DNA from 3 places in the Bradyrhizobium sp. SZCCHNR1043 genome. Region 2 is predicted to be linked to each of the others. Evidence: predicted binding sites of a transcription regulator. Region 2 holds the regulator's gene; each other region holds the start of a gene.
What was found. The regulator PhoB, encoded in region 2, activates phosphate uptake and scavenging genes when phosphate is short. The targets are predictions, from matches to a motif close to TGTCATNNANCTGTCAT.
Positions count from the first base shown of each region.

Region 1: the regulator PhoB is predicted to act here: its motif matches at 5,310-5,326, upstream of phnF (phosphonate metabolism transcriptional regulator PhnF).
Region 3: the regulator PhoB is predicted to act here: its motif matches at 5,918-5,934, upstream of QX039_RS18060 (alkaline phosphatase D family protein).

Region 1 covers NZ_JAUEYN010000002.1:330,367-340,521, forward strand. The annotation lists gene QX039_RS04070 (alpha-D-ribose 1-methylphosphonate 5-triphosphate diphosphatase) at 1-670, opposite strand, end outside; gene phnL (phosphonate C-P lyase system protein PhnL) at 686-1,384, opposite strand; gene phnK (phosphonate C-P lyase system protein PhnK) at 1,404-2,198, opposite strand; gene QX039_RS04085 (alpha-D-ribose 1-methylphosphonate 5-phosphate C-P-lyase PhnJ) at 2,191-3,075, opposite strand; gene QX039_RS04090 (carbon-phosphorus lyase complex subunit PhnI) at 3,072-4,175, opposite strand; gene phnH (phosphonate C-P lyase system protein PhnH) at 4,179-4,790, opposite strand; gene phnG (phosphonate C-P lyase system protein PhnG) at 4,790-5,245, opposite strand; gene phnF (phosphonate metabolism transcriptional regulator PhnF) at 5,364-6,089, shown strand; gene QX039_RS04110 (phosphodiesterase) at 6,126-6,968, opposite strand; gene QX039_RS04115 (ABC transporter ATP-binding protein) at 6,965-8,026, opposite strand; gene QX039_RS04120 (ABC transporter permease) at 8,032-8,817, opposite strand; gene QX039_RS04125 (ABC transporter permease) at 8,822-9,637, opposite strand; gene QX039_RS04130 (ABC transporter substrate-binding protein) at 9,690-10,155, opposite strand, start outside.
Region 2 covers NZ_JAUEYN010000006.1:244,857-255,011, reverse strand. The annotation lists gene QX039_RS12820 (HupU protein) at 1-359, opposite strand, end outside; gene QX039_RS12815 (HoxN/HupN/NixA family nickel/cobalt transporter) at 375-1,496, opposite strand; gene QX039_RS12810 (trypsin-like serine protease) at 1,668-2,984, opposite strand; gene phoB (phosphate regulon transcriptional regulator PhoB) at 3,130-3,837, opposite strand; gene phoU (phosphate signaling complex protein PhoU) at 3,854-4,570, opposite strand; gene pstB (phosphate ABC transporter ATP-binding protein PstB) at 4,601-5,422, opposite strand; gene pstA (phosphate ABC transporter permease PstA) at 5,419-6,300, opposite strand; gene pstC (phosphate ABC transporter permease subunit PstC) at 6,304-7,302, opposite strand; gene pstS (phosphate ABC transporter substrate-binding protein PstS) at 7,399-8,409, opposite strand; gene QX039_RS12775 (LysR family transcriptional regulator) at 9,344-10,155, opposite strand, start outside.
Region 3 covers NZ_JAUEYN010000009.1:317,249-327,403, forward strand. The annotation lists gene QX039_RS18040 (NAD(P)/FAD-dependent oxidoreductase) at 1-576, opposite strand, end outside; gene typA (translational GTPase TypA) at 703-2,529, opposite strand; gene QX039_RS18050 (Crp/Fnr family transcriptional regulator) at 2,926-3,687, opposite strand; gene QX039_RS18055 (response regulator) at 3,856-4,230, shown strand; gene QX039_RS18060 (alkaline phosphatase D family protein) at 4,276-5,847, opposite strand; gene QX039_RS18065 (TAXI family TRAP transporter solute-binding subunit) at 5,987-7,333, opposite strand; gene QX039_RS18070 (4a-hydroxytetrahydrobiopterin dehydratase) at 7,593-8,012, shown strand; gene QX039_RS18075 (YkvA family protein) at 8,118-8,531, shown strand; gene QX039_RS18080 (TAXI family TRAP transporter solute-binding subunit) at 8,661-9,839, opposite strand; gene QX039_RS18085 (hypothetical protein) at 9,989-10,155, opposite strand, start outside.

The DNA.
Region 1 (10,155 bases), on a different contig from region 2:
CGATGTCGCGCATGTTCGGCGCCGCATAGGCCTGCTGATAGGCGAAGCGGCGTGCAAACATCACGTCGAGCTCCGCATCGGTCTTGCCGCCGCTCTTGCCGCGATAGTAGTCGCGCAGCTTGCCTTCGTCGCGAAACTGGCGCTGCCCGGGCGTATGATCCATCAGCGACATCAGCCGCACATCCGGACGCCCCGCCAGTTGCCGCGCCTCCTCGACCACGGTCGGCATCGGCACCTCGCAGCGCAGATGCAGGAAGTGATCGGACCGCAGCAGCCCGCCGTCGCGCGCCGTCGCGATCGCATCCGCGAGCACATTGGCCTGGCCGTCGACGCCCTCGGCGCCCTCTTCGCTCCACACCCGCAGCGAATCCAGCACCGTCGTGATGCCCGCGGTCGCAAGCTGCCCGTCATAGGAAATGACGGCAGCAACGGGATCCCAGTAGACTTTCGGGCGCGGCACGAAATGCGCTTCGAGGTGATCGGTGTGCAGTTCGACCAGGCCGGGCATCAACAGGTCGCCGCCGGCATCCAGGCTGCCAACCGGCGCTGCCCCCTCGCCCAGTTCGGCGATCCGGCCTCCCGCGATCGCCACCCAGCCCTGCTCGACGACGCGGTCGGCGAGGACCAGCCTGGCATTTCCTATCACGAGATCGGACATGTTCGCGCTCATCTGCAATTTGTCCCTTTACGCCGCCGCGGCGAATGTCATGACGTCGACTATGCGATCCGCAATCTGGGCGCGGATCTCGTCATCATGCACGATCGCGAGCATCGCCACTCCGTCCTTCTTCTTCGCTGCGATCAGGTCGACCACGACCGCGCGGTTCGCCGCATCGAGCGACGCGGTCGGCTCGTCGAGCAACAGCACCGGAACTTCGGAGATGAAGCCGCGTGCGATGTTGACCCGCTGCTGCTCGCCGCCCGAGAAGGTCGATGGCGGCAGCGACCACAGCCGCTCGGGAATGTTCAGCCGTCGCAGCAGCCCACCTGCCCGCACCCGCGCATCGTCGCGCGGCAGGCCGGCCGCGAGCAGCGGTTCGGCAACGACATCGAGTGCAGGGACGCGCGGCACCGCGCGCAGGAACTGGCTGACATAGCCGATGGTCTGCCGCCTCGCATTCAGGACCAGGCGCGGCTCGGCGCCGGCGAGATTGGTCATCTCGCCCTGGTGCCGGACGCCGATGCGGCCGCCATCGCAACGGTAATTGCCGAAGATCATCTTCAGGATCGACGACTTGCCCGCGCCCGACGGTCCCGACAACACGACGCATTCGCCGGCCTTGACCTGGAACGACACGCCGCGCACCACGGGCAGCGGTATGCCGCCCTGCAGATGCATGGTGAAGGTCTTCTCTGCATTCTCGACATCGATCATCACGGTCATCGCATTGGGCCCAATTGCATCATGGCGGCAGGATCGAGGACACGAGGAGCTGCGTGTAAGGCTCGCGCGGATCATCGAGCACCTGGTCGGTGAGACCGGTCTCGATCACCCGCCCCTCCTTCATGACCATCACACGATGAGACAGCAACCGCGCCACGGCCAGATCGTGGGTCACGACGATGGCGGCGAGGCCAAGCTCGTTGACGAGGCTGCGCATCAGATCGAGCAGGCGCGCCTGCACGGAGACGTCGAGTCCTCCGGTCGGCTCGTCCATGAACACCAGCCTGGGCTCGGTCACCAGATTGCGCGCGATCTGCAGCCGCTGCCGCATGCCGCCGGAATAGGTCCGCGGCGCATCGTCGATGCGGGCGACGTCGATCTCCACGCGCGCGAGCCATGACGAGGCGGTCTGCCTGATCCGGCCATAGTTATTCCAGCCGACCGCCATCAGCCGCTCGCCGACATTGGCGCCCGCCGAAACCGCCATGCGCAGGCCTTGCGCCGGGTCCTGATGGACATAGCCCCAATCGGTGCGGAACAGAAAACGGCGTTCGGCCTCCCCGAGCCCGGCAAGATCGCGCAGCACCCCGTCACGCATCCGATAGGACACGCGGCCAGCCGTCGGCGCCAGTTGCGCCGACAACATCTGCAAGAGTGTCGATTTGCCCGAGCCGGACTCGCCGACAATGGCGAGCACCTCGCCGGGATAGAGCACGAAGGAGACGTCGCGGCATGCCGCCAACCGGCCGTAGCTCTTTGCAAGCCCCTCGGCGACGAGCAGCGGCTGATCGGAGGCGCTGATCATCTCAGCCATGGGCGCCCTCCTTGTGTGGAGCGGCGCTCTGCGCGCCACGATGTCCGGACGCCTGGCGGCCCTCGCAGTAGTCGGTATCGGAGCACACGAACATGCGGCTGCCCTTGTCGTCGGTCACGATCTCGTCCAGATAGGAATGCTCCGCGCCGCACAGCGCGCAGGGCGCGTCGAACTTGTAGCGCGTGAACGGATGGTCCTCAAAGTCCAGAGAGACGACCGATGTAAACGGCGGAATGGCATAGATTCGCTTCTCGCGTCCCGCGCCGAACAATTGCAGCGCCGGGCAATTGTCCATCTTGGGATTGTCGAACTTCGGCGTCGGCGACGGATCCATCACATACCGCGCATTGACCTTGACCGGATAGGCGTAGGACGTCGCGATGTGACCGAAACGTGCGATGTCCTCATAGAGCTTGACGTGCATCAGGCCATACTCGGCCAGAGCATGCATGCGGCGGGTCTCGGTCTCGCGCGGCTCGAGAAAGCGCAGCGGCTCCGGGATCGGCACCTGATAAACCAGCACCTGCCCCTCGTGAAGCGGCGCCTCGGGAATTCGGTGACGGGTCTGAATCACGCTCGCCTCTTCCGTCGACGTCGTGGTCGCGACGCCCGCGGTCTTGGCAAAGAACTTGCGAATCGAGATCGCATTTGTCGTATCGTCCGAGCCCTGGTCGATGACCTTGAGCACGTCGTCGGGACCGAGAATGGCGGCGGTGACCTGTACGCCGCCGGTGCCCCAGCCATAGGGCATCGGCATCTCGCGGCTCGCGAACGGCACCTGATAGCCGGGAATCGCGATCGCCTTCAGGATTGCGCGGCGGATCATCCGCTTGGTCTGCTCGTCGAGATAAGCGAAGTTGTACGTCGGCGCGTTCATTCCGCAGCTTCCTTCAATTCAGGAGCGGCATTGGCCTCGGCGAATTCCAGGCGCAGCTTGCGCAGCAGGCCGAGCTCGGACTGGAAGTCGACATAGTGCGGCAGCTTCAGATGCTCGACGAACCCGGTCGCCTGCACATTGTCGGAGTGCGACATCACGAACTCCTCATCCTGCGCCGGTGCAACCATATCCTCGCCCAGCTCGCGCGCGCGCAAGGCTCGGTCGACGAGGGCCATCGACATCGTCTTGCGCTCGCTCTGCCCGAAGGCGAGACCGTAACCGCGCGTGAAGCACGGCGGCTCGGTGGCCGCCCCCTTGAACTGGTTCACCATCTGGCATTCGGTCAGCTCGACCGATCCGAGCGGCACCGCAAAGCCGATCTCCTCGGCCAAGAACTCGACCTCGACTTCGCCGAAGCGGATTTCGCCGGCAAAGGGATGGTTGCGGCCATAGCCGCGCTGGGTCGAGTAGCCGAGCGCGAGCAGAAACCCCTCGTCACCGCGTGCGAGATTCTGCAACCGCAGATCACGATCGGCGGGAAAGCTCAGGGGATCACGGGTGAGATCGCCGACCGGCGCGCCAACCTCGGCTTGCGGCGACGGCTCGATCAAGCCGTCCTGGCCGAGAATGTCGGTGACACGTGGCGTCGGCGCATTCGGCGCCTCGGCACGGGCCGGCGGCTCCGGCTCGGCGCCGGCCGCCAACTGCGGATCGAGCAGCCGATGCGTATAGTCGAAGGTCGGCCCGAGCACCTGGCCGCCCGGAATGTCCTTGAAGGTCGAGGAGACGCGCCGCTGCACCCGCATCGCGCCGGTGTCGACCGGCTCGCTTGCGCCGAAGCGCGGCAAGGTCGCGCGGAAGGCGCGCACCAGGAAGATCGCCTCGATCAGATCGCCACGCGCCTGCTTGATTGCGAGCGCCGCGAGCTCGCGGTCGTACAGCGAGCCTTCGCTCATCACGCGATCGACGGCAAGCCCCAACTGCTCGGAGATCTGCGCCAGCGACAGCTCCGGCACGTCGCGATCACCCCGGCGCTCATGCGCCAGCAGCCGGTGCGCGTTCTCGATGGCGCGCTCGCCACCTTTCACGGCGACATACATGCCTTACTCTCCTGCGGAAACGAGTCGGGTCGTCCGCGGGATGGCGACGATGGACGAGCCATCGACGAGCACCACATCGACACCACGCGGAAACAGCTTCTCATTGATCGACAGCCGCTCGAACAGGTCGGCGGGCGCGACCGTTGCACGGAACAATGTCGTCCCGTCGATGCCCGGACCGCGCAGCTTGAACGCCGGCCCTCCGGACAAGCTCGGCACCTGCAGGATCAGCGTCGTCGAGCGATCGGGGTACTCAGCACTGCCGAGCGCGAATGAATTCAAATCAGGCAGCGCTTCGGGGTCCGCCGCCACTGCAAAGCAGGCGAGCGCGGCATTGGCGACGATCGGCGCCCCGGTGTGAAACTTGAGCCAGGCGCCGACCTCGGGCGTGCCGGCGAGCGGCGCATCGAGCCAGATCGGCGTATCATGATCGAACAGCGTCAACGCGATCGCGGCAGCACCAGGCATCATGGACGAGGGCCGGCCGACATTGACCTCGACCTGCCGCACATTTCCCGGACGCGCCATGGCCTCCATGACGGTACGGAAGGTCGATTGCGCGGACAGGACATTGTCGGCGAAACCAGGCTGCAGATCGGAAGCGGCGGCAGCCATCAGCCTTCTCCTCGCACCATCGTATAGAAATCGACACGCGTGGCCGCAGCCTCCTCTGCGCGGTGCTCGCGCGAAGTGCGCATCTGCGCCTGCAGCGGCGCAACCACCTGCGTCTCGATCGATCGCGTGTGGCTTGGTGACTGGATCATCGCGTCACACAGCGCCATCAGACGCGCCTTGGCGGCGTCGCGTCCGAGCACATAGCCGAACCCGACCTCGCCGCTCTCCAGCCGTACCGCGGCGCGCGACACCGTCGCCTCGCCGACATTGAACGGCGCTCCATCACCGCCGATCCGGCCCCGCAGCATCACGAGGCCATTCTCCGCCGGGCGCAGGTCGCGATGCTCAGGCAGCGCGAGGCCATCGAGCCTGGCGCGGATGTCCGCATGCGAGGCATGCGCCAATACCCGCATCACCGCCCTGCGCCGGTCCTGCATCGCCGTCTCGCCGTCCATCTTCATCCCGATCTTGCCGATACGAAGTTGTCTATGTTAATAGACAACTTCGTATCGAAGCGCCATGACTGTTTGATGACATGGACGTGATTTCGAGGCCGGACAGCGGGGAGCCGCGATGAGCATGCAGGGCGCCGATTCGGGCGTGGCGCTGTGGCGGCGGGTGGCCGACGGCATCGAGCGCGACATCGCCGACGGCCGCTTCGCCGCCGGCACGCGCCTGCCCGGCGAGACCGAGATCGCCGAAACCTACCGCGTCAACCGTCATACGGTACGGCGCGCGCTCGCGACCTTGGCGCAGCGCGGCCTCGTGCGCGCCGAGCGCGGCAGCGGCACCTATGTCGAAGCGCCTCGTCTGTCATATCCGCTGAGATCGCGAACCAGGTTCTCCGAGATCGTGGGCGCCGGCGGGCGTGAGCCTCGTGGGCAGTTGATCGCAGCGTCCGAAGAGCCCGCAACGCGCGAACTCGCGCGCGAGCTGCGATTGAAGACGGGTGCTCCGCTGGTCCGAATCGAGGCACTGCGTCTTGCCGACAAGACCCCGATCTGCGTCAGCACGTCCTGGCTGTCGTCCGAGCGATTTCCCGAGGCCGGTCACATCTTCGCGTCGGTCCGCTCGATGACGGCGCTGCTCGCGCATTACGGCATTCGCGACTATCGCCGCGGCACGACCAGGATCACGGCAGCCATCGCCGACGCAAGCGACGCCGCACGGCTCGACCTCGCGATTGGGCGCCCGGTGCTAGTCGTCGACAGCACCGACATCGATGCCGATGCGACGCCGCTCGTCAGCAAGCGCTCGCGCTTCGCCGCGGAGCGCGTGACGTTCGAGGTCGAGAGCTAGACCAGACATCCATGGCTTTGTCGCGTCCTTGCGCGCTCAGTCGATGAGCGTGCCGTCTTGATTGAAGAACGGATGCGGCCCGTCGAAATCCCCGATCGGCACCTGATGCGTGACGACCGTTCCGAATCCCGGTCCTGGAAACCAGGCATGAAGGTGAAAGGCCGGCGGCTCGATCCGGAAGGATGGGGGTCGAAGCTCGGCCAGGTCGAGAGCGACGGCATGGTTCGGTGCCGGGCAAATCGCACAGGGAATGCCGGCAAACCGGGTCAGTGCCGCGCGGTGGACGTGACCGCATCCGATCAGTTGCACCCGCGGATGGCGCGTGAGGATGGCCGCGAGATCGTCGGCGTTGCGCAGGTTCTGCCGGTCCATGTGCCAGATGCCAGTGGCGAACGGCGGATGATGCAGAAACAGCAAGGCCGGCTTTTCGCTGGAGGCGGACAGCGCGGCGTCGAGCCATTGGAGACTCGCCTCATCGAGCTCGCCATGCGGATGGCCGGGCACGCTGGAATCGAGCAGAAGCAGATCGAGATCGGCCAACGCCACATGCCGGTTCAGCGGACCGGTAGGTCCACCATGGAGAGTGCCCGGAAACGCCGCGCGCATCAGCTCGCGTGAATCGTGATTGCCGGGCACGGCGGCGAATGGAATCTCGAGTTCGCCGAGAAGATCCTTGAGATGATCGTACTCGGCCGGCGACGGCGTATCGGCGAGATCGCCCGAGATCACCACCAGATCGAGCTTCGGCTCGAACCGGTTGAGTTCCGCGATGCTACGGGCCAGCGCACGCGCCGTATCGACCCGGCGGTAGGCGAGCCGGCCGGGCGCCTTGATGTGCAGATCGGAAATCTGTGCGATGGTGACGGGACGCCTAGTCATGCTGATCCGCCTTGCTCCGGCAGCAGACGAATGGCGCTCGGCTCAATCGACAGGCCGATCCGCTCACCCGCGCTGACCCTGATCGTATTCGGTGCGTCCACCGTCAGTGGAACGGCGGCGGCGTCGCGGACGATGATCCGCTGGCGATCACCGGCGAAGCGGACGCTGTCGACGAGGCCGGTCAGGCACGATGCCGCCGCGTCGACGATGCCGATCGTTTCCGGCCGAACCATCGCCACCGCCTTGCTGCGCGAGCCGGGCTCAGCGATCGGCTGTCTCCCTCCGGGCAGAACGAGGTGAGCGCAGTCGACCTGAGCCTCGATGATGTTGGCCGCGCCGACGAACTCCGCGACGAAGCGGTCGGCGGGCGTGAAATAGATCTCGCGCGGCGTCCCGACCTGGGCGATGGCGCCCTTGCGCATGACGACGATGCGGTCGCCGAGCTCCATGGCTTCGGCCTGGTCATGCGTGACGTAGATTGCGGTGATGCCGAGCGTACGCAACAGGCCGTTGAGCTCGCCGCGCAACCGCTCGCGGAGCGCTGCGTCCAAGGCTGTGAGCGGCTCGTCGAGCAGCAGCACGCTCGGCCGGATGGCGACCGCGCGCGCGAGCGCGACGCGCTGGCGCTGACCGCCCGAGAGCTGATCGATGCGCCGATCTTCGAGGCCGGCGAGGTTGGTCAGCGCGACCAGCTCGGCGACCCGCGCGGCGCGCTCCGGCTTGGGCACGCCGCGGATCTTGAGCCCGTAGCCGATATTGTCAGCGACGGTCATGTTGGGGAACAGCGCGTAGGATTGAAACACCATGCCGACATTGCGTTTCTCGATCGGCTGCCTCGTCAGATCCTTGCCGTCGAAAAGCACGCGCCCGCCCGCATCGGGTGTTTCGAGCCCGGCCACGATCCGCAGCAACGTGGTCTTGCCGCAGCCGGACGGCCCCAACAGCACCAGCGTCTCGCTCTGCGCGATGTCGAGCGTGGCGCGCGCGAGCGCGCAGGTCCCGTCGGCAAAGGTCTTGCCGCAATTCTCGACCTTCAGCGCGGCTCCATGCCGGGTCATCGGGCTCACCGCAGGCTCCCTCTCTCGCCGATCCATTGCATGGCCACCAGCAGAGGGATGATCATGACGAAGAAGATCAGCGTGTAGGCGGATGCGACCTCCAGCCGCATCGATGCGTAGCTGTCGGCGAGGCCGACCGGCAGCGTCTTGGTCAGCGGCGTATGCAACATCCAAGTCAAGTTGAATTCTCCGAGGGATAGCGTCACCACCATGAGGCTGCCGGCCAGGATCCCCGGCGCGGCATTGGGAACGATGACATCGATGAAGCGGCGCCATGGCGCGGCTCCGACCGACGCGGCGCCCTCATCGAGCGACTTGACGTCGATGGTCGCGAACACAGCCATCACGGAGCGCACCATGAAAGGCATCGTGAAGATCACATGGCCGGCGAGGATGAACAGCCATGAGCGACGGAAGCTGCCGAAGCCACCATAGGTGAGCAGCAGCGCCAGCGCGATGGCGAGCCCGGGAATCGCGAGCGGCAAGGTGATGATCTCCTCGACCAGCCGCGCCAGCCGTCCGCCGCGAACGTAGAGCGCGTAGGCAGCGGGAACACCGACCACGAGCGTGACCGCCAGCGTGCCCAGCGCGATCAGGATCGATGCCATGATCGTGCCCGCGTAGAGCTCCCAGACCTGGGCCACCCACTGCAGCGTCACGCCGGACTGAATGCCGCGGAAGTAGTTGACGGTCACGCCCGCGGCGATCGAAAGGCCGGCCGGCACGGCCAGGAAGGCGGCGACCAGAAGTGTGAACAGTAGTTGAAGGATGAAGATGACTCTGTCGCGCACGTGCCTACCCTGCCGCTGCCACCGAGCTGCCGGCGAAGGAGCGCGCCAATGCGAGCATCAGCCAGGTCATCAGGCCAAGGCCGACCGAGAGCGCCGCCGAGGTGGCCAGGTTTCCGGCCAGCGTGAACTCCGTGTAGATCAGCATCGGCAACACGTCGATGTTCGTGGCCAAGGTGAATGCCGTTCCGAACGCACCCATCGCCGTCGCGAACGCGATCGCGCCGGACGCGATCAGCGCCGGGGTCAGCGCCGGCAGGATCACGTCGCGCAGCACGGCCCAGGGGCTCGCGCCGAGCGATCGGGCCGCCTCCTCCAAACCGGGGTCCAGCTTCTGCGCGGCAGCCATAATCGTGAGGATCACCCGCGGAATCGAGAAATAGAGATAACCGAGGAACAGCCCGTAGATCGAATAGGCGAATACGAGCTTGTCGCCGGTGAGCCGGGACGAGACCTCCCCGATCATCCCCTGGCGGCCAGCCAGAAGGATGATCATGAAGCCGACCACGACGCCCGGGAACGCGAGCGGAAACGTCAGGATCGCGACCAGGACCGCGCGGCCCGGAAACCGGTGACGCTGCAGGAACAGGCCGGCGATCGTCGCAATGACCAGGGTCGCGATCGTGGTGGCCGCCGCCAGCGTCAGCGTGTTGAGAAGTGTCGCGCGGTAGCGCGGCTCGAGGATGATGGCGAGATATTCGGCCAGACCGTGCGGTCCCTCGGCGCCGGTGACGAGCAGCCTCGCCATCGGCAACAGGAAGAATGCAGAGGTGACGGCTCCCAGGGGCAGCAAACAGAGCCGGACGAAGGATTTGTGCGACATGTGATCAAGTGCACCTCCGCCGGATCGTCTCCGGCGGAGGCGCGGCGCTCCTTTAGCGAACCTCGGACAGGTAGCGGTCGACGAAGCCCTTTTGTGCGGCTTCCATATCGCCCCAGTTCACGCTCTTGGCGCGAGCGTAGTCGCTGTCCGGCAGGAACTTGTTCTTCACCGATTCCGGCAGCTCGATCGGGCGCGCCGGACGCAGATAGGCATTGGTCCAGATCGCCTGGCCCTTGTCGGAGAGCAGATAGTCGATGACCTTCTTCGCCTTGTCCTTGTCGGGCGCGTTCTTCACCTGGCCGACCACATAGGGGAAGACCACCGAGCCCTCGCAGGGAATGACGAACTCGAAATTGCCCTTCTCGGTATACTTCGCGCGGTAGGCGTTGAAGTCGTAGTCGAACAGGATCGGGATCTCGCCCGAGACGACGCGCGCATAGGACGTCTGCTTCGGCACGATCGGATCATTCTTGCGCAGATCCTTGAAGAACGTAAGGGCCGGCTCGAAATCGGCCTGC
Region 2 (10,155 bases):
CTGCCGACGGCAACGACGTAGTCGGCCAGCGGCGCCAGATCGAGCAGCCAGTGATAGATCGAGCGGTTGGTGCCGGCGAGCATGTTGAAGCGGCCGGTCAGACCAGGTCCGCGCGCCACCGAGCCTTCGAGCACCAGCAGATCGAGCCGCTCGCGACCGTCGCGGATCGCCTCCAACAGCTCCACCACCTCGTCCCCGGTCTGCTCGCTGACGGAGGGATGCCATACCAGATCGATGCCGGATTGGCGCAATTCGTCGAACCAGCCGGACGCGCCGCTTTCCAGGATCGACATCGTGCAGCCGCCGCAGCTCGCGCCCTGCAGCCACAGCATCCTGATCGTTCCCTCCGAGCCGACCATCATGAGGCCCCGCTCCTAGCCCGTCTTATGCGTTCCGCTTCGTATCGCCGGCGGGTTTAGCGCCCCCGCACGAACGCTGGCAAGCGCTTCGCCGGGCGTCGCCTCGGAACCGCGCTGACTGCGACCGAGCAGCATGGCGACCGCCCAGATCAGTCCGAACACGCCGATCGCGACGAGCCCGAGATTGGCGACGTCGCCGCCCAGCGCGGTGGCGACGTCAGCCCATCCCCCCGTCAGGCCAAGCCGCGGCGCCAACAGCGTGAACGCCTCGAAGCTGCCGATCACCAGCGCGATGGCAACGGATGCGCCGGTGATCACGAGGTTATAGCGCAGCTTGCGTGCGGGATCGGTCAGCGCCCAGCGATAGGCGCCGACCATCAGCATGCTGTCGGCGGTGTCGACGGTGGCCATCGCAGCCGCGAACAGCGCCGGGAATACCAGCACATGGGCGAGGCTCGCGCCGCGCGCAGCCTCGGTCGCCGACAGGCTGAGAAGCCCGATCTCGCTCGCGGTGTCGAAGCCGAGACCGAACAGGAAGCCGAGCGGATACATGTGCCAGGCGCGTCCCACCAGGCGGAGCACGGGGCGCAGCAGGCGGATGAGGATGCCCCGTCCGCTGTTTCCGGCTGTTTCCATCTCGGACTGCGGCTGTGCGGCGCGGCGCCAGAGGTTCACGAACAGAATGAGGTTCGCCAACGCGATAAGCAGCAGGAAGCCGGCCGATACCGACGTGCCGATGACGCCGCCGATCGCCCTGATCGCACTCTCTTCATCCAGGAGGTCGGCGCCGGCGATGAGGCTCACGACGATGGTGGCGATGACGACGACGCTGGAATGGCCGAGCGCAAAATAGAGGCCGGCGGCGCGCGGAGGGTTACCGTCCTGCACCAGCTTCCGCACGACGTTGTCGATGGCCGCGATGTGATCCGCATCGACCGCATGGCGCAGCCCGAGCAGCCAGGCCAGCATCGCGGTGCCGACGATGGCGGGCCGGTCGGCGTAGAGCGCGAATGCCCAGGCCCAGGCGAGCGCGTTGGCCGCGACCAGCCCGCCGACGAGCGCAACGTTGCGGCCGGGCTGCGACCGCCACCACAGCAGCCGCGCGGCCCGAGGATGATCAATTGGAACAATCGTCATACTCGGACTATAGCAAGAGCTAGGCCAGTTCGGTAAAGGCCCCGCTGCAGGCGAAAGCTGCAGGAAAACCTGGGTGGCGCTTCCCGGACCGCCCTCTCGCTTGGCAACCCGCTATCCAGTCACGCACAGATCATGACCAGCGGCGGGACCTCGTCTCTCTCGCTCCTTCCCTCACCGCGCCGAGGCACTCTGCGCCGCGATCTCGCGGCGCACGACCGCCTCGAACTGGCTCGCGGGGGCGGCGAACATCAGCCGGGTCTCCTCGTGGAACGCCGAGAAGATGCCGACCACGGCCGGCTCCCCGCCGACCTCGGCCAGGATCGGCGAGCCCGAATAGCCGAAATTGGCCAGGCAATGCACTGTCAACAGCCGGGCATCCCCGGTCATGCCGGCGCTGCAATTGCGCTGGCCGGTCGGCGAATAGCGCCGCTCCTGGCCATAGCCGATCTCGGAGATGGTTCCGGCCGTGGTCGCAGCCGCGAGCTCCTCGCGGGTCAGCGCCTTGACCGCCACCGGCTTCGACGGCAGCGCATCCTTCAGCACGATCAGCGCCCAATCGGCGGGCGAGCGGTCGAGCGACCATCTGTCGTGCCGGGTCGGGACGAAATCGGGCGCCACGATCAGCTTGTCGGCGACCGACGATGCCGCCGGCGTGCCACGGTTCATGCCGGCCAGGAAGCGGACATTGCCGGGGCTGACCTGCGCCACGCCGTTGAAGACGCAATGCGCGGCGGTGAGCACGACGCGCGGCGCCACCAGGGTGCCGGTGCACCAGCCGCCGCTCGAGTATTGCGCGACGGTGACGACGCCGATCGACGACGCCGGCCAGGAGGTGGGATCGACGACCTCGCCGATGTGGCGATCGAGCCCGAGCAATTGCTCCGGACGCGGAGTGGCAATGCCCGCATCCGCCGATTCCGGTTTCGGCTGCCAGGACGCAATGGCGCTCTGGGCCTGGACGCGCTGCGGCTCGGTCAACCTGACCCGCTGCACGTCGCGGCCGGCCGATCGCACGCCACTACGGCCCGCCATCACCAGCCAGGCATAGCCCTGCACGACGTCCTGTTTCACACCGCGGCCGTCGAGCAGCATCAGGCCGAGCATGTATTGCGACTGGGCGAAGCCCTGCGCCGCGGCGCGGCTGAACCAGCGACTGGCTTCGCCGTAGTTGGAGGCAACACCCTCGCCATTGACGTAGGCGATGCCGAGATAATGTTGCGCGACGGCGAGCCCCTGATCGGCGGCCTTGCGGTACCAGGCCAGCGCCTCGCTCGGATTACGCGGCACGCCCCAGCCGAACGCCTGCATGAAGCCGACGTCGAACTGCGCCCGCGCATCGCCCTTGGCGGCCAGCGGCAGCAGCCGTCGCATCGCCGCCGCATGCTGCCCGTTGCCTGCCGCCGCGACCGCGTCCTCGAGCTCGGCGGCCGGGGCGCCCGCCAAGCTGCCGAGCAGCATGACAAGAGATATGATGATGGTCTTGATCAAGGGCGTCCGCTGGGACCGAAACATCGTGACGGGCCACGAAGCAGACACGATCAAGACGGCGGCGGCGTGGCGGAAAGCGGACCGCGATCTCCTCAATCGGGCCCGCTCGCGCCTCACACCTTCTTCATCCTCACGCCCATCGCCCTTACACCTGCTCGCTCTTGGCGAAGCGATCATCGAGCGCATAACCGGCGCCGCGCACGGTGCGGATCGGGTCCTGCTCGCGGCCGGGATTGAGCAGCTTGCGCAGGCGGCCGATATGGACGTCGACGGTGCGCTCGTCGATGTAGATGTCGCGGCCCCAAACGCTGTCGAGCAGCTGTTCGCGGCTGAACACGCGGCCGGGGTGCTCGAGGAAGAATTCGAGCAGGCGGTATTCGGTCGGGCCGAGATCGATCGGCCGCCCCGAGCGCGCCACGCGGCGTTTCTCGCGGTCGAGCTCGATGTCGCCATAGGACAGCACGGTCGCCAGCCGCTCCGGGCTCGCCCGCCGCAGCAGGCCTTTCACGCGCGCCAGGAGCTCCGGCACCGAGAACGGCTTGACGATGTAGTCGTCGGCGCCGGTGGCGAGTCCGCGCACGCGCTCGCTCTCCTCGCCGCGCGCCGTCAGCATGATGATCGGCAATTGCCGGGTCTCGGTCCGCGCGCGCAGGCGGCGGCACAGCTCGATGCCGGAGAGGCCCGGCAGCATCCAGTCGAGCACGACGAGATCCGGAACGCGCTCCTTCAGCCGCGTGTCGGCCTCGTCGCCGCGCGCCACGGTCTCGACCTCGTAGCCTTCGGCCTCGAGGTTGTAGCGCAGCAGCGTCGTCAGCGCCTCCTCGTCCTCCACCACCAGAATTCGGGCGCCCATGTCTGAACCGTCTCTCTTAGTTACCGGGAATCGTCGTCGCGAAGCTCGTCATGTCGCCCTTCGGGCGCTTGTCCATGATCTGCTGGCCTTCGATCATATAGAATACAGTCTCGGCGATGTTGGTCGCGTGATCGCCGATGCGCTCGATGTTCTTGGCGCAGAACATCAGGTGGATGCAGAACGAGATGTTGCGCGGATCCTCCATCATGTAGGTCAGGAGCTCGCGGAACAGCGAGGTGCAGATGGCGTCGACTTCCTCGTCGCCCTTCCACACCGTCATCGCCGCCGGCAGGTCATGCGCGGCATAGGCGTCCAGCACCGTCTTGACCTGCGACTGCACCAGATCGGTCATGTGCTCGAGGCCGCGGATCAGCTTCAGCGGATGGAAGTCGCTCTCCAGCGCCGCGACGCGCTTGCCGATGTTCTTGGCGAGGTCGCCGATGCGCTCCAGATCGGTCGCCACGCGCATCGCGCCGACGATCTCGCGCAGGTCGACCGCCATCGGCTGGCGACGGGCGATCGTGAGCACGGCGCGCTCCTCGATGATGCGCTGCAGCTTGTCGACCTCGGCGTCGGTGGCGACCACCTTCTGGCCGAGCGCGATGTCGCGCCGCACCAGCGCATCGACGGAATCGACGATCAGCCGCTCCGCGAGGCCGCCCATCTCCGATACCAGACGGGTCAGGTCCTGCAGATCGCTGTCGAACGCCTTGGCGGTATGTTCACTGGCCATGATGATCTCCTGAAGGCAATGTCGTCGGCGTCAGCCGAACCGGCCGGTGATGTAATCCTGGGTCCGCCGATCACTCGGCGAAGTGAAGATCTTGCTGGTGTCGTCGAACTCGATCAGCTCGCCGAGATACATGAAGGCGGTCTTGTCGGAGACGCGCGCCGCCTGCTGCATGTTATGCGTCACGATGGCGATCGTATAGTTTTCGGCCAGCTCCTGGATCAGCTCCTCGACCTTGGCGGTCGAGATCGGATCGAGCGCCGAGCACGGCTCGTCGAACAAGATCACCTCCGGCCGGACCGCCACGGTGCGCGCGATGCACAGCCGCTGCTGCTGGCCGCCGGACAGCGACAGGCCCGAGGCGTTGAGCTTGTCCTTGACCTCGTTCCACAACGCGCCGCCGCGCAGCGCCTTCTCGACCCGGTCGTCCATCTCCGACTTCGAGATCTTCTCATAGAGGCGGATGCCGAAGGCGATGTTTTCGTAGATCGTCATCGGGAACGGCGTCGGCTTCTGGAACACCATGCCGACCCGGGCGCGCAGCAGATTCAGATCGAGCTTGGGATCGAGGATGTTGGTGTTGTCGAGCATCAGCTGCCCGGTCGCCCGCTGGCCCGGATAGAGATCGTACATCCGGTTGAAGATGCGCAGCAGCGTGGACTTGCCGCAGCCGGACGGGCCGATGAACGCGGTGACGCGGTTGGTGCCCAGCGACAGGTTGATGTTCTTCAGCGCGTGATGGTCGCCGTAGTAGAAGTTGAGGTTGCGCGCGGTCACCTTGGCCGGCGCATCCGGAAGCGCCTTGCCGTGAAGAGCGTGATTGGGCTGACTGACGGAGACGGACAGTTCGGTCATTTGGTGTTCCTCTCGGCGCCAAGAATGCGTGCACCGATGTTCAGGGCGAGCACGGCCAGAGTGATGAGAAGGGCTCCGCTCCAGGCCAGTTGCTTCCAGTAGGCATAAGGGCTCTGGACGAAATTGTTGATGGTGACGGGCAGGTTCGCCATCGTCCTGGAAAGGTTGAGGCTCCAGAACTGGTTCGACAGCGCGGTGAACAGCAGAGGCGCGGTCTCGCCGGCGACGCGGGCGGTGGCAAGCAGCACGCCGGTGATGAGGCCCGAGCGCGCCGCCCGATAGGCGATGCGGCGGATCACCAGCGAGCGCGGCAGGCCGAGCGCAGACGCCGCCTCGCGCAGCGGGTTGGGCACGAGCAGCAGCATGTCCTCGGTGGTGCGCAGCACCACCGGGATCACGATGACCGCCAATGCAAGGGAACCCGCGAGTGCCGAGAAGCCGCCCATCGGCACCACGACCGCACCATAGATGAACAGGCCGATGATGATCGAGGGCGCCGACAGCAGGATGTCGTTGATGAAGCGGATCACCGAGGTCAGGCGGTCGTTGCGGCCGTATTCGGCGAGATAGGTGCCGGCGAACAGGCCGAGCGGCGCGCCGATGCCGACGCCGATGATCGTCATGATCAAGGAGCCGACGATGGCGTTGCGCAGGCCGCCTTCGCTGGAGCCGGGTGGCGGCGTGTCGGCGGCAAAAACCTGCAGGCTGAGGCCGGCGAGTCCGTTATAGAACAGCGTGAACAGGATCAGCGCCAGCCAGGTGACGCCGAACATCGCGGCGGCGACGCAGAGGCCGCGGATCACGATGTCCCTGCGGCGCCGGCGCGCATAGATCGGATTGACCGGCGCATCGAGTGTAAGCGTATCAGCGCTGGACATGGCTTATTTTCCCGCCTTGGCTTCGAGCCGCATGAGCATCAGCCGCGCGCTCGCCAGCACGAAGAAGGTGAGCACGAACAGCAGCAGGCCGAGCAGGATCAGGCTCGACTGGTGCAGCCCGTCGCTCTCCTGGAATTCGGAGGCGATGGCGGCCGAGATCGTGGTGCCCGGCGCGAAGATCGAGGATGAGATCCGGAACGAGTTGCCGATGATGAAGGTCACCGCCATCGTTTCGCCGAGCGCACGGCCCAGCGCCAGCATGACGCCGCCGATGACGCCGACGCGGGTGTAGGGAATGACGACGCTGCGCACGACCTCCCAGGTGGTGCAGCCGACCCCGTAAGCGGCTTCCTTCAGCACCGGCGGGACGGTCTTGAACACGTCGACCGAGATCGAGGTGATGAACGGCAACACCATGATCGCCAGGATCAGCGAGGCGTTGAACAGGCTGAGATAGGACGGCGGACCGGCGAAGATGTCCTGCAGCACGGGGATGCCGGCGCAGAGATTGATCATGAACGGCTGGAACGTATAGGCCAGGAACGGCCCCAGCACGAAGAAGCCCCACATGCCGTAGATGATCGACGGAATGCCGGCGAGCAGCTCGATGGCAAGTCCGATCGGACGGCGCAGCCATTGCGGGCACAGCTCGGTGAGGAAGATCGCAATGCCCAGACCGACCGGAATGGCGATCAGCATCGCAATGAAGGACGTGACCAAGGTGCCGTAGATAGGGCCGAGCGCACCGAGCACCGGCGGATCGGCCGACGGCGCCCAGCGCCGCGTCCACAGGAATTCGAAGCCATATTCTCTCATGGCCGGCCATGCGCCGACGATGAGCGACAGGATGATGCCGCCCAGGATCAACAGGACGGAGATCGCGGACAGCCGCGTGATCCAATAGAAGGTCACGTCGCCGAGCTTGAAGGCGTTGAGCGCGCGTGCCCGGTCATAGGGTCCGGCAGCGGCCGCGATATCGCTGACTTCGGTCTGAACCGCCATCTCTGCCAATTCTGCCCCCTGTTCCTTGGACACGCCGCAACCCCGGTAGCGTCCCTCCCCCGGAGGCCGGGAGAGGGGATTTTCGATACGTCCAGCTCAGCTCTTGATGTCGGCCGACCAGGTCTTCTCGATCAGCTTCACGACGCTGTCGGGCATCGGGATGTAGTCGAGCTCCTCAGCCATCTTGCCGCCCTTCTCGAACGACCACTTGAAGAACTTGATGGCTTCGCCGGACGCCGCCTTGTCGGCCGGCTCCTTGTGCATCAGGATAAAGGTCGCCGCCGTCATCGGCCAGGACTTGTCGCCGGGCTGGTTGGCGAGGATCACGTAGTAGCCGGGAGCCTTGGCCCAGTCGGCATTCGCGGCCGCGGCCTGGAAGGCCTCGACGGTCGGCTGCACGGTCTTGCCGGCCTTGTTCATCATGCCGGTGTAGGTGAGCTTGTTCTGCTTGGCATAGGCGTACTCGACATAGCCGATCGAGTTCTTGGTCTGGCCGATGTTGCCGGACACACCCTCGTTGCCCTTGGCGCCGACACCGACCGGCCACTCGACGGCGGTGTTGAAGCCGATCTTGCTCTTCCAGTCGGCGCTCACCTCGGAGAGGTAGTAGGTGAAGTTGAAGGTCGTGCCCGAGCCGTCGGAGCGGCGGACCACGGCGATCGCATCGGACGGCAGCTTGACGCTGGGGTTGAGCTTCTTGATCGCGGCGTCATCCCACTTGGTGATCTTGCCGAGATAGATGTTGGCGAGCGTCTCGCCGTCCAGCACCATCTCGCCCGGCTTCACGCCCTCGAGGTTGACGACCGGCACGATGCCGCCCATCACCATCGGCCACTGCACCAGGCCGTCCTTCTCGAGCTGCTCGGCCTTGAGCGGCGCGTCGGTGGCGCCGAAGGTCACGGTCTTGGCCTGGATCTGCTTGATGCCGCCGCCAGAACCGATCGACTGGTAGTTCAGACCGTTGCCGGTCTCCTTCTTGTAGGCGTCCGCCCACTTGGAATAGATCGGGAACGGGAACGTCGCGCCCGCACCGGTAATGTCGGCAGCGAAGGCCGACGTCGATGCGGCGACCAAGCCGGCAGCGACGATAGCTTTGACGAAATTCATAGCTGGTCTCCATGCTTGGGAAGCGAAGCGCCATCTGCGCCCGATTGCGCTTCCCCGGCCGCTTTACGGGGCCTCAGTGTGGCTTTTATAAAGGTTCGATGACAGTCGGATGACAGTCACAAGCCGTTGATAAGTATTGATCTTTCGATCCAAATCCGAATTTCTACGGGCCAACCGACATATTGCGGCGGGCTGCGGCACCTCGCGTCCGTGCGAGCGTCGCTCCCCCCCCCCCGGGGACAGACCATCACCGCCGTCATCGCCCGCGCGGGCGGGCGAACCAGCATACCACCGGCGGCCATGATCCGCCGAGACGCCGCGGCGTACTGGATGCCCGTCTGCGCCCTGGGGTTATGGGTCCCGGATCGGCGCGCTGTGCGCGCTTGTCCGGGACGACACCGGGGATTGGGTTGGCGACATGAGCAGCCATGGAGATGAGCGCGTGCGTTCCCGCGGCCTACGAGGCCCGAGGTGTGGGTTCGTCGTGTCCCTCCTGATCATGAGAGGGCGCGAGGAAGGCCGGACCTCGGCTGAGGCCCGTGGCCCGCCTGCTCAAAAGAATGCAGGCGGCAGGTACCACAGGTACAGCCGGACAGACCCGGCCTTCCCCGCGCGACGGTGTTAACGGTGTCCTTCGTGCTCTCCCTGGGGATCGGCGTTCTTGCCCCCATCGCCCGCGCGTGCCGTCAAGCAACGACCACGGACTTGACCTCAGCGTCGAGAGGCCAGGACCACACGACTTCGCCGTCCGCGCCGCCTGCGCTCGTCTGGCACAGCCGTCACGTCCATCGCAGCCCACCTCCACGTTCGTGACGACGCGTACGTCCCTCTGCTCGAGGCGGGATGCACGCAGGAGACCATGATTTCCGAAAAATAGCAAGGTAATTATTTTTCTCAGAACATGATCCGCCCTCCCCCGCACGCGGGCATCGGCTCAATCCGGCTTGGGCGGCTCGATCCAGATCCCCGGGTCGGAATGGGTCCGGATGTGATCGACGAGGAAATCGGCGAACACCCTGATCTTGGCCGGCAGCCTGACGCGGTTCTGGTAGGCGATGTTCATCGTCAAGAGCGGCAGCTCCCAGTCGAGCAGGACCGGCACCAGCCGGCCGGCCAGAATGTCGCTCTGCACGATGTAGAGCGGCTGGATCAGGATGCCGAGCCCGGCAAGCGCGGCGCCCTTGATCACCTGGCCGTCATTGCTGTCGAGCGTCGGCGCGATCCGAATGCTCTGGGCTGTCGTGCCGTTGCGCAGGGACAGGGAATACGGATCATTGGCAAGATTGTAGATCAGCATGTCGTGGCGCACCAGATCGCCGGGAACGACGGGACAGCCACGGCTCGCGAGATAGGACGGCGCGGCCGCCAGCACGCGCCGCATCTGCCCGATGCGGCGAACGACGATGCCCGAGTCCGGCTCATGCTCGCGGGTGCGGATCGCCACGTCGATGCCCGCCTCGATGAAATCCGGGTAGCGGTTGGCGGCGATGATCTGCAGGCTCAGCTTTGGATACATCGCGCGAAACGCCGGCAGCATCGGCGCGAGATAGATCGTCGCGAACGACAGCGAGCTGGTGACGCGCAGCATGCCCTGCGGCGACAGCGCGCGGTCGCTGACGGCGTCCTCGGCCTCGGCCAGCTCGTTGAGCAGCGGGCCGCAGCGCTGCAGCAGCTCCTGCCCGGCTTCGGTCAGCCAGAGCCGGCGCGTGTTGCGCTCGATCAGGCGCACCGCGAGCCGTTCCTCCA
Region 3 (10,155 bases), on a different contig from region 2:
GATCGGCAGGCCCCCGCCATAGGCGGCGACCAGCGCGCCATAGCCGTGGCGAACGCGCCAGTTCAGCTCGGTGTCCTCATAGGCTTCGAAGTCGAGCAGCGACATCTGGTCGAGCTCGCAGCCGTTGAGATAGGTGCAGATCGCATCGATCATGCCGTTCCAGCGATTGCCGGGCTCCAGGCAGATGCTCGCCGGGGCATCGCGGCCACTCTTGGCGGCCTCTGCGGTGCGCGTGAAGAACGCCTCCAGCGCCCGCAAGAACTCCTCGCGCTCGTGGCGCGGAAATGCCGCGTCATAGGCCTGGTCGCGCCAGGGCGGCCGGCTGGTGTCGATCGTGAAAGCAAGCCGCTCGGCGATGCCGACGAAGGAGTTGCGATCAGCCGAATGCAGCCAGCCGCAGCCGAGATCGAAGGTGACATCAGGCGAAGCCATGATGGTGTGAGCACGGCCGCCGATGCGGTCGAGGGCCTCCAGGACGATGAACGAGACGCCCTTGTCCTGCAGCGCATGTGCGGCGCCGAGGCCCGCGGCACCCGCGCCGATGATGGCGATGTCGATGGAGGATGGGAAAGACATTGGCTCATCCAACTCCGTCGTCATGCCCGGCCTTGTGCCGGGCATCCACGTCGTCCTCGCAAGCCGCAAAACGTGGATGGCCGGGACAAGCCCGGCCATGACGCATTTGAGGATGGAGGGCGGAAATTACGCCACCGCTTCCTTCTGTTTCTCGGCGCGCTTGCGCTCGTTCGGATCGAGATGCTTCTTGCGCAGGCGGATCGACTTCGGCGTAACCTCGACCAGCTCGTCGTCCTCGATATAGGCCAGCGCCTTCTCCAGCGTCATCCGGATCGGCGGCGTCAAACGGACCGCCTCGTCCTTCGACGTGGTGCGGATGTTGGTGAGCTGCTTGCCCTTCAGCACGTTGATCTCGAGATCGTTGTCGCGGGTGTGCTCGCCGACGATCATGCCGCGATAGACCTTCCAGCCCGGCTCGATCATCATCGGGCCGCGGTCCTCCAGCTTGAACATCGCGTAGGCCACCGCCTCGCCCTGGTCGTTGGAGATCAGGACGCCGTTGCGGCGGCCGGCGATCTCGCCCTTGAACGGGGCATAACCGTGGAACAGGCGGTTCATGATCGCGGTACCGCGGGTGTCCGTCAGCAGCTCGCCCTGATAGCCGATCAGGCCGCGGGTCGGCGCGTAGAACACCAGCCGCAGGCGGTTGCCGCCGGACGGGCGCATCTCGATCATCTCGGACTTGCGCTCGCTCATCTTCTGCACGACGACGCCGGAATGCTCCTCGTCGACGTCGATCACGACCTCCTCGATCGGCTCCAGCCACGCGCCGGTGGCCTCGTCCTTCTGCAGCACCACGCGCGGACGCGACACCGACAGCTCGAAGCCTTCGCGGCGCATGGTCTCGATCAGGATCGCGAGCTGCAATTCGCCACGGCCCGACACTTCCATGGCGTCCTTGTCGGCGGATTCGACCACGCGCAGCGCGACATTGCCCTCGGCCTCGCGCAGCAGGCGGTCGCGAATCATGCGGCTCGTGACCTTGTCGCCTTCGGTGCCCGCCAGCGGCGAGTTGTTGACGATGAAGGACATCGACACGGTTGGCGGGTCTATCGGCTGCGCCGGGAGCGGAGTCTCGACCGAGGGATCGCAGAACGTGTCGGCGACGGTGCCCTTGGTCAGGCCTGCGATGGCGACGATGTCACCGGCCTCGGCCTCGTCGAGCGGCACGCGCTCGATGCCGCGGAACGCGAGAATTTTGGAAATACGGCCCTGCTCGACGACCTTGCCCTCGGCGTTCAGCACCTTCACGGCCTGGTTGGGCTTGATGCTGCCCGAGGTGATGCGGCCGGTGATGATGCGCCCCAGGAAGTTGTTGGCCTCCAAGATGGTGCCGATCATGCGGAACGGCCCCTCTTCGACCGACGGCGCCGGCACATGGCGCAGCACCAGGTCGAACAGCGGCTGCATCCCGGCGTCCTTCGGACCTTCCGGGCTCTCGGCCATCCAACCCTGCTTGGCCGACCCGTACAGGATCGGGAAGTCGAGCTGCTCCTCGGACGCGTCGAGTGCGGCGAACAGGTCGAACACCTCGTTGATGACCTCGGTCGGACGGGCGTCGGGACGGTCGACCTTGTTGATGACGACGATCGGCTTGAGGCCGACCTTGAGCGCCTTGGAGACCACGAACTTGGTCTGCGGCAGCGGGCCCTCGGCGGCGTCGACCAGCACCAGGGCGCCGTCCACCATGTTCAGGATGCGCTCGACCTCGCCGCCGAAATCGGCGTGGCCGGGGGTGTCGACGATGTTGATGCGGGTGTCCTTCCACTGCACCGAGGCGGCCTTGGCCAGGATGGTGATGCCGCGCTCGCGCTCCAGGTCATTCGAGTCCATGGCGCGCTCGGCAACCTTCTGGTTCTCGCGGAAGGTACCCGACTGCTGCAGGAGACGGTCAACCAGGGTGGTTTTGCCGTGGTCGACGTGGGCGATGATGGCGATGTTGCGAAGATTCATGGTCGGTGTCTTCTAAGCTTTCTCAAGAGCCCGTGCTCTGTCCCCGGCGGGGCGCGCGCTTTGTTATAGTCGAATCAAGCTGTTAGCTTTACGACGCGCGCTCGCGAAACTCGTTCGGCGGCAGGGGCCGGCAGCCCCAAATAGGAAGCCCGGCCAATCGACCGGGCAGACCTCACGCGTTGCGGCGCAATATAGGCAGAAAATGCCAAAAAACAATGACTGCTTTCAGGAACGAGGAGCGGTTTCCGAGCGGCTGGCTAACGCCTCCGCGACCGCACGCTTCCGGGCGGCGCGGTAGAAGACGAGACCAACCACTCCGACCGGCGATCCCACGAGGACCAGCGCTGACAGCCGTCGGCTGCGTCTATGCGCGGAAAGTAAAAAACGCCTGCGGGCTCAGCCCGTCGCGGCCTGCTCGGTCGGATAGACGCCGCGCAGGACCTCCTCGAAATGGGTCTTCACGGCTTCGTTGCACAGGCAGGAGCGGCGCTTCAGCGCGTCGAAGTCGCGCACCATGAAGGCGCCGCGGCGGGTTTCGAGAATGCCCTCGGCTCGGAAGGTCTGGACGACCCGGCTGACATAGCTGCGGCCGACGCCGAGCAGCGTCGCCAGCTGCTCATGCGTCAGCGGCACGATCGGCTCGCCGTCGGTGCGGTCCATCGCGGCCACGATCCACTTCGCCGTCCGCTGCTCGATCGAATGAATCGCGTTGCAGGCGGTCGACTGGAACATCTGTGCCAGCATGCAATCGGCGTAGCGCGCGAACACGTTGCGGAGCGTCTTGGATTGCAGCTTGGCGGCCGCTAGGCGGGACAGTGGCAGCCGTGCAAACGGGCCGCCGAACTTGACGACGATCCGCGTATAGGCCGGCAGGAAGCCCTCGCTGACGATGCCGCCGACGGCGCCCTCGCGGCCGACCAGGATGGTCTCGACGTCGCGGCCGTCCTCATTGGGGACGAGATAGGACGTGAGCGCCGGCCCACAGGGAAAATGCACGATCTGCACATCGTCCCCGGGATTGTAGAGCAGATCGTTCGGCGTTGCCTCGTCCTCCACCAGATACGGCGAGATCAGCGCGTAGTCGGCCGGACTCAGCCGCAGCAGCAGGTTGTTGTGGGGCCGTTCCCGGTTCAGCGTGGTCACACCCTGGCTCAGCATCGTCATCCCCCGCGCGCAACGCATGTGCGTGATTCGTGCTCCTTGTGTTCACAAGTGCACCGACACAGGAACTCTGATATGCTGCCTTGGTTCCAGGAACCCGCCAGCGCACTCAAGAGGAGACGCCGGCTGCGGCGCCCATCCCTCATCCTGGAACCCGCAGATCCCATGACCAGCTCGCAATCAAGCGTGCCCGAGCTTTATCAACATGTGCTGGTCGTCGAAGACGACCCTATCATTGCGCTCGGATTGGAAGACACGATCACCGACCTCGGCGTTCCCGACATCAGGATCGCAGCCGACGTCGCGACCGCGCTCGCCATGATCGCGGAGCGCGCCCCGCAATTCGCATTGCTCGATGTCGGCCTGGTCCGCGAAAAGAGCTTTGCGATTGCCGAGCGGCTAACGGCGCTCGGCATTCCCTTCGCCTTCTCCACCGGCTATGGCGCCGACCGCGTGCCGGCCGCGTTCGCCGACCGGCCACGGCTGCCGAAGCCTTGCCCGACCGACGCGCTGGAGGCGGTGCTGCGCCGACGCGACTAGTTGCCGTCGCAGCACGCGATCGTCTTGCCGCCGAACAACGAGACCTCAGCCGAGCTTCGGATCGAGCGTGGTCGACCACAGCGCGACGTCGGCGCGATCGCGCAGGGTCACGGTCATCTGGCCCGTGGCGCCCTCGATCTTGACGTGGCCGAAGAACTGCATGCCGGCCGATGGCGGCAGGTTCTGCTTATCGAGGCCCGGCGCCTTGATGAAGCGCACCTCGGGGCCGAAGGTGTTGTCGAGCTCGTTCGGACCGAACGTGCCGGCATGCAGCGGACCGGAGACGAACTCCCAGAACGGCTCGAAGTCCTGAAACTGCGCCTTGTTCGGATCGTAATAGTGCGCGGCCGCGTAGTGCACGTCCGCCGTCAGCCACACCGTGTTCTGGATCGGCGCCGTCTTGATGAAGCGCAGGATCTCGGCAATCTCGAGCTCGCGGCCGCGCGCCGGGCCGTCCCCTTGGGCAACCGCTTCCGAGCCCTTCTTGTTGGCCGCGTCGTCATAGACGATGATGCTGAGCGGCATGTCGGAGGCGATCACCTTCCAGGTCGCGCGCGAATTGAGCAGCGCCTGCTTCAGCCAGCGCATCTGCTCCGGCCCGATGAAGTAGGACGCCGGACCATATTTGTCCTCGAGATTGGGACCGTTGGCGCCGCGGTAGCTGCGCTCGTCGAGCACGAACACGTCGAGATGCGGGCCATAGTTGATGGTGCGATAGACTCGGCCCGGCTCGATGATGCTCTCGCGCATCGGATACATCTCGTGGAAGGCGCGCGCCGCGCGGGCCGCGAGCAGCTGGATGTTGCGCTCCTTGTAGCTGGCCGGCAGCTCCTTGGAGGCCGACCAGTTGTTGGTGACCTCATGATCGTCCCACTGCACGAAGATCGGCACCTCGGCATTGAAGGCGCGGACGTTCTCGTCGAGGAAATTGTATTTGTGAGCGGCACGGAACTCGTCGAGCGTTTCGGCGACCTTCGCCTTCTCTTCCACGGTGAGGTTCTTCCACACCTTGTTGTCCGGCAGCTTCACCTCGGACTTGATCGGGCCATCGGCATAGATGGTGTCGCCGGAATGCAGGAAGAAGTCCGGGCGGTGCTTCTTCATCGTCGAGAAGGTGAACATGCCGCCATCGTCGGGATTGATGCCCCAGCCCTGCCCCGCCACGTCGCCGCCCCAGACGAACGAGACGTCGCGCTTGTTGCCGGGCGCGGTGCGGAAGCGGCCAAGCGCGGCCTCGCTTTCGACCGCGACATGCGAAAGGTCGCGAAACTTGACGCGGTAGAAGATGTCCTGGCCGCTGGGCAGACCGTCGATCAGCATCTTGGCCGTGAAGTCGCTTTCCGGAAGTGCGGCGACCGGAGGCAGCGTACGCGCGTCCTTGAACGACTCGGTGGTCGCCACCTCGACCAGCATCTGCGACGGCCGGTCGGCACGCGCCCAGACCACGCCGCCATCCATGCCAACGTCGCCGGACTGCACGCCATGCGTGATCTGCGGCCGGTCGGCGGCGCGGCTCAGATAGGGCATCGCCAGCGTCGTGACGCCGGCTGCGGCGGCTGTCGACAGGAAGCGGCGGCGGGACAGGGCTGTGCGCGGTCGAGGAATGCGAAGCGTCATGCGGATCTCCTGGTCGGATCGCGCGCGGGAGCAGGCGCGAGCCACGGCCCGGCAGACCTAGAAAAGATTGATGACGCTGGAATTACACGCGGCGTCTTGGGCAGTGCGCGACACCGCCGCAAGGGGAGCGTGGCAGACCTCAGGTGCCGGCGGCACGCAACTGCGCGCCGGTGCGCTGCAGATTGGCGGGCATGCTCATCAGGATGAGCTTGCGATCGGCCACCGCGTTGTGGAACTGCTCGAGCGCGATGTTGAACGCGGTCAACGCCGCGTGCTCGATCGCGCCGTCCTCGAAGCAGGTCAGCGTGTTGCGCAGGATCTCGTCGGCCTCGGCCTGGAGCTGATCGAGCTCCTCGGTCGAATCGCACTTGCGCGCGATCGTGATCATCTCCAGCAGACGATCGCGCAGCGAGGTGTTGATGGTGCGTTCGTCGCGCTTGAGATAGCCGGCGAACCACGCGCCGGCCGAGCCCATCGCCGAAAGCGCCATCAGGCTCCACCAGATGTAGTCGCTGTAGCGGTCGAGGAAGGTCTTCTCCTCGCCGTCGACGAAGGCCGCCGCGCCGGGATGGACGGGGATCGCGGCGTCCTTGTCGGTGTCCGGCGTCTCGATCTTGGCGGCAAGCGGAAATTCCGACATCAGCTGCTGGCGCACCGAGAACAGCTGATGCGTGAACGTCGAGACCGTCGATTCGGCGAGGCCCTTGCGTGCCACGATGTGGTGATTGAAGCTGATCGTCTTCACTTCATCTTCAGGGCGATCGGGCGCCCCGCCGAACGCGCCGGCCGGAATCTCGGTGGCCTCGTATTCGGGATGGTTCTGTGCGATGGCTCCGGCGGAATCGATGGCCAGGAAGGTGGGGGGGCCGCCCTCCTTGGTAGCGGCGGCGATCGCATCCGCCGTGATTTTGCTGTTGATGGGACCGGCCGCCAGATAGACATCGGCCCTCTGGCTTCGGACCGCTTCGGCGGCCTCGGTGATCGGGAATTGGACGATCTCGACCTTGCCGGGGTCGACGCCATATTGGCGCAGGATGACCTTCAGCAGGTTCGCGTTCGCCGGCGTCCGGCCGATGATGCCGACTTTGTGGCCCGCGAGCTGCGAGATCTTCGTGATCTTGGCGCCACCCTTGCGGCTCTTGCCCTTGCCGGACGAGGGCACCCAGAGGACGACGACGTTCTTGCGCAGCGTCGCTACCGCCTGTGCGTTCTTTGGGACCTCGAGGTCACCCCGCACGATCGCAAGATCCACCTTGGCGGCGGCCAGCGCCTGCGCGCTCTCGGCGGCGCCCTCGGTCGGAACCGGCCGCAGCCTGACGGAGGCGTGCGACTGGGAAAAGGCCTGGGTCAGGGCCTGGACGACCTTGAGGTCGTCGCTGTTGGGCGGACCGACCGCGATCTTGAGCACCACGGGACGCATCGCAAAATAGTAGGCACCCGTCAAAGCGCCGACGACCGCGAGGATCCCGGCGATGACGATGAACACGGCAGGGCGCATCCGTGAGCGCTGCGCTGGCGTGGTCTGAGTATCTACCAGATTCCGTCCTCCGGTGGTCCCAGGGCCGGGCGACGCCACCGGCGGCTTCGTCTGGCCACGTCGTCCTTCGATAGAGCTGAACTGTAGCAAATTTCTTGTCCGCCCGGGGTGACATCTGCGTCATGGTTACCACCGCACCAGTCCACCGCAGGATCGGGGCAGTTCCGAGCCCCTCCGGCATGGCGCCTGTGACAAGGCTCTGATCGGGATGCGTTTTCGGCTAGTCTTGGCAACCGGACACCGGCGCGATCCAGCCGGAGGTAGCCCCGCAATCGCCCGGACGCTGCCACGTGTCCGGTCGATTGCACCACAAGAGGAGATCGAGATGCCGCAACGATTGTCGGCGGAGGCACGCGCCACCGCCCTGCGGGAGCTTCCCGACTGGTCCGAGCTGGAGGGCCGCGAGGCCATCGCCCGCACCTTCACGTTCAAGAACTTCAACGAAGCGTTCGGCTTCATGACCCGGGTCGCGCTGGTCGCCGAGAAGCACGACCATCATCCCGAGTGGCGCAACGTCTACCGCACCGTCGAGGTGGTCCTCACGACCCATGACGCAGGCGGCGTGACCATGCGCGACATCGAGCTCGCCAAGGCGATGAATGCGATCGCCGCGACGATGCGCGGCTGAGGCCTTGGCGACGACGGCACGCGCCTTGCGGCCGGCGTCGCCATCACCACATCCGAGGGCGAGGACCGCGCCTCCAGCGCCGTCTGGAACCGGAGATCGGACATCATGTCGGATGCGACCGACTACAACGTTGGCTTCGAGCCCGCGGAGCGGCTGGCCCGGGATCGCGAGACCCTTCGCCGCCGTTTCTGGATCAAGTTCAAGACGGTTGTCGCGCGGTTGCCGTTCGCCGAGGAGCTGCTTGCGGCGTATTACTGCGCCTTCGACAAGGAGACACCGCGGCACGTCCAGGTCGCCCTGCTCGGCGCCATCGCCTACTTCGTCGTGCCGTTCGACTTCATGCCTGACGTGTTGCCCATCCTCGGCTTCACCGACGACGCGGCGGTGCTCGCCACCGCCATCCGCATGGTCGCCTCGAACATCACGCCCGACCATCATGCCGCGGCCCGCGCCGTACTCGCGCGGCTGGCGGCAGACAAGAACGCTGACGTCGCGAAGGACGGCGAGAATATCGGCTGACGGCGGCTTGGGCCGGCAAGCCGGGTTCCCGCAGTCAGCGCCTCGGAAGGGCACAACGGCAAACGACAGCAAAAAGCCCCGCGTTCGCGGGGCTTTTCTCCTGATGGGACCTCGTTGAACGCTACGAGCTCAGCGCTGGCCGCGCGCCTGGGCGCGGGCGCTGCCGGTCTTCTCGGCCTCCCAGGCCTGGTACTGCTTGAACAGCGCCTCGCGGTCGGCCTCGCTCGGCATCGCCCTGCCGGCGCTGCTCTGCTTCAGGAAGTCATCGAAGCGGTCGCGCTGTGCGCCTTCCATGGCATGGCTCTCCAGCCATTTGCTCGCGGACGGCAGCCGCTGCCAGCCGGCCAGCGGCGCCGACAGCGAGACCTCCTTCCACTTCGGATGGAACGGCGGATTCTGGAATGCCGGGAATTTGGTGAAGAAGGCATCGACGAAGGTCGCGAGCTTGCGATAGCGGTCGGTGTTCGGCGCCCAATTATAGGCGGCGAGCACGGCCGGCACCGCGATCGTGTCGACCTTCTCGCCCTCGGCGATCAGGTTCGGATAGTCCTTCGCGGTCAGGGTCGCCGGCAGGTAGTCGGTCTGCAGCGGTCGATCGTAATCGACGTTGACGAGATGGAAGCGCCCGTCGTTGACGAAGGTGCTGACCGACTTGTAGGGCTTGCCGCCGACCACGATGACGGCATCGAGCTCGCCGCGCTTCAGCTTCTCCATCGCGATGCGCTGCTCGATATAGGCGAAGTTGGCGCGCAGGCCCAACCGCTCGAACACCGTCAGCGCCGTGACGAAGGTGCCGCCATTCGGCAGGTCGACGCTGACCCGGCGGCCTTCGAGGTCACGCAGCGTGCGCACCGCGCGTGGCGCGATGACCTGCATCTCCTCGTTGTAGAGCTTGGTGACGTAGGTGAACTGCCGCTTGATGTCCTTGGCGAAGCCCTTGCGCTCGAGATAGTCGAGCGTGTCGGCTCGGACGATGCCGAGATCGACACCCTGCAGGAACAGGATGTCGGCCACGCTCTGGACCGAGCCGCGGCCGACGATCGGCAAGACGCGCAGATTGTTGCCGTCATCGAGCAGCGAGGCCAGATCGGCGCCGAACTGCACATAGGTGCCGCCGATGGTGCCGGTGATGAGCGTCACCGTGTTGGCGTTCAGCGCCTGCTTGGTCTGCACCGAGCCGAACTGGAAGATCGCCTTGAGGCTGTCGCTCACCTTGGCGGGGTCGAACTCGCCTTCCTCGGCGTGGGCAGCAAAGCCGCACGCTATCATCATCATTGCGGCTACGGCCGCTCCAACAACACGTCGCATCTGTCCCCCTCGATGTAAGGTTGGCACATGTTTACGAGCCGGAACGCGGGCAGCACCAAGTCTCACCTGGCGTCGCCCATGAACGGACTCGAAAATCACGCGTGAAACAAAAAAATGAAACGGGGCGGCATCGCTGCCGTCACGAGCGTTCAGTTCTGCAACTGATCGAGCCTGCGCTGCGCTTCGGTCGAGCCGAGCTGGGCGGCGCGGCGGTACCAGTTGCGCGCCGCAGCCGGATCGGCATTGATGTTGCGGATGTCCTTCGTTCCCAGCACGTGCGGATCGTAGGTCTGCGCAAGCATCAGCGCCGCGGCCG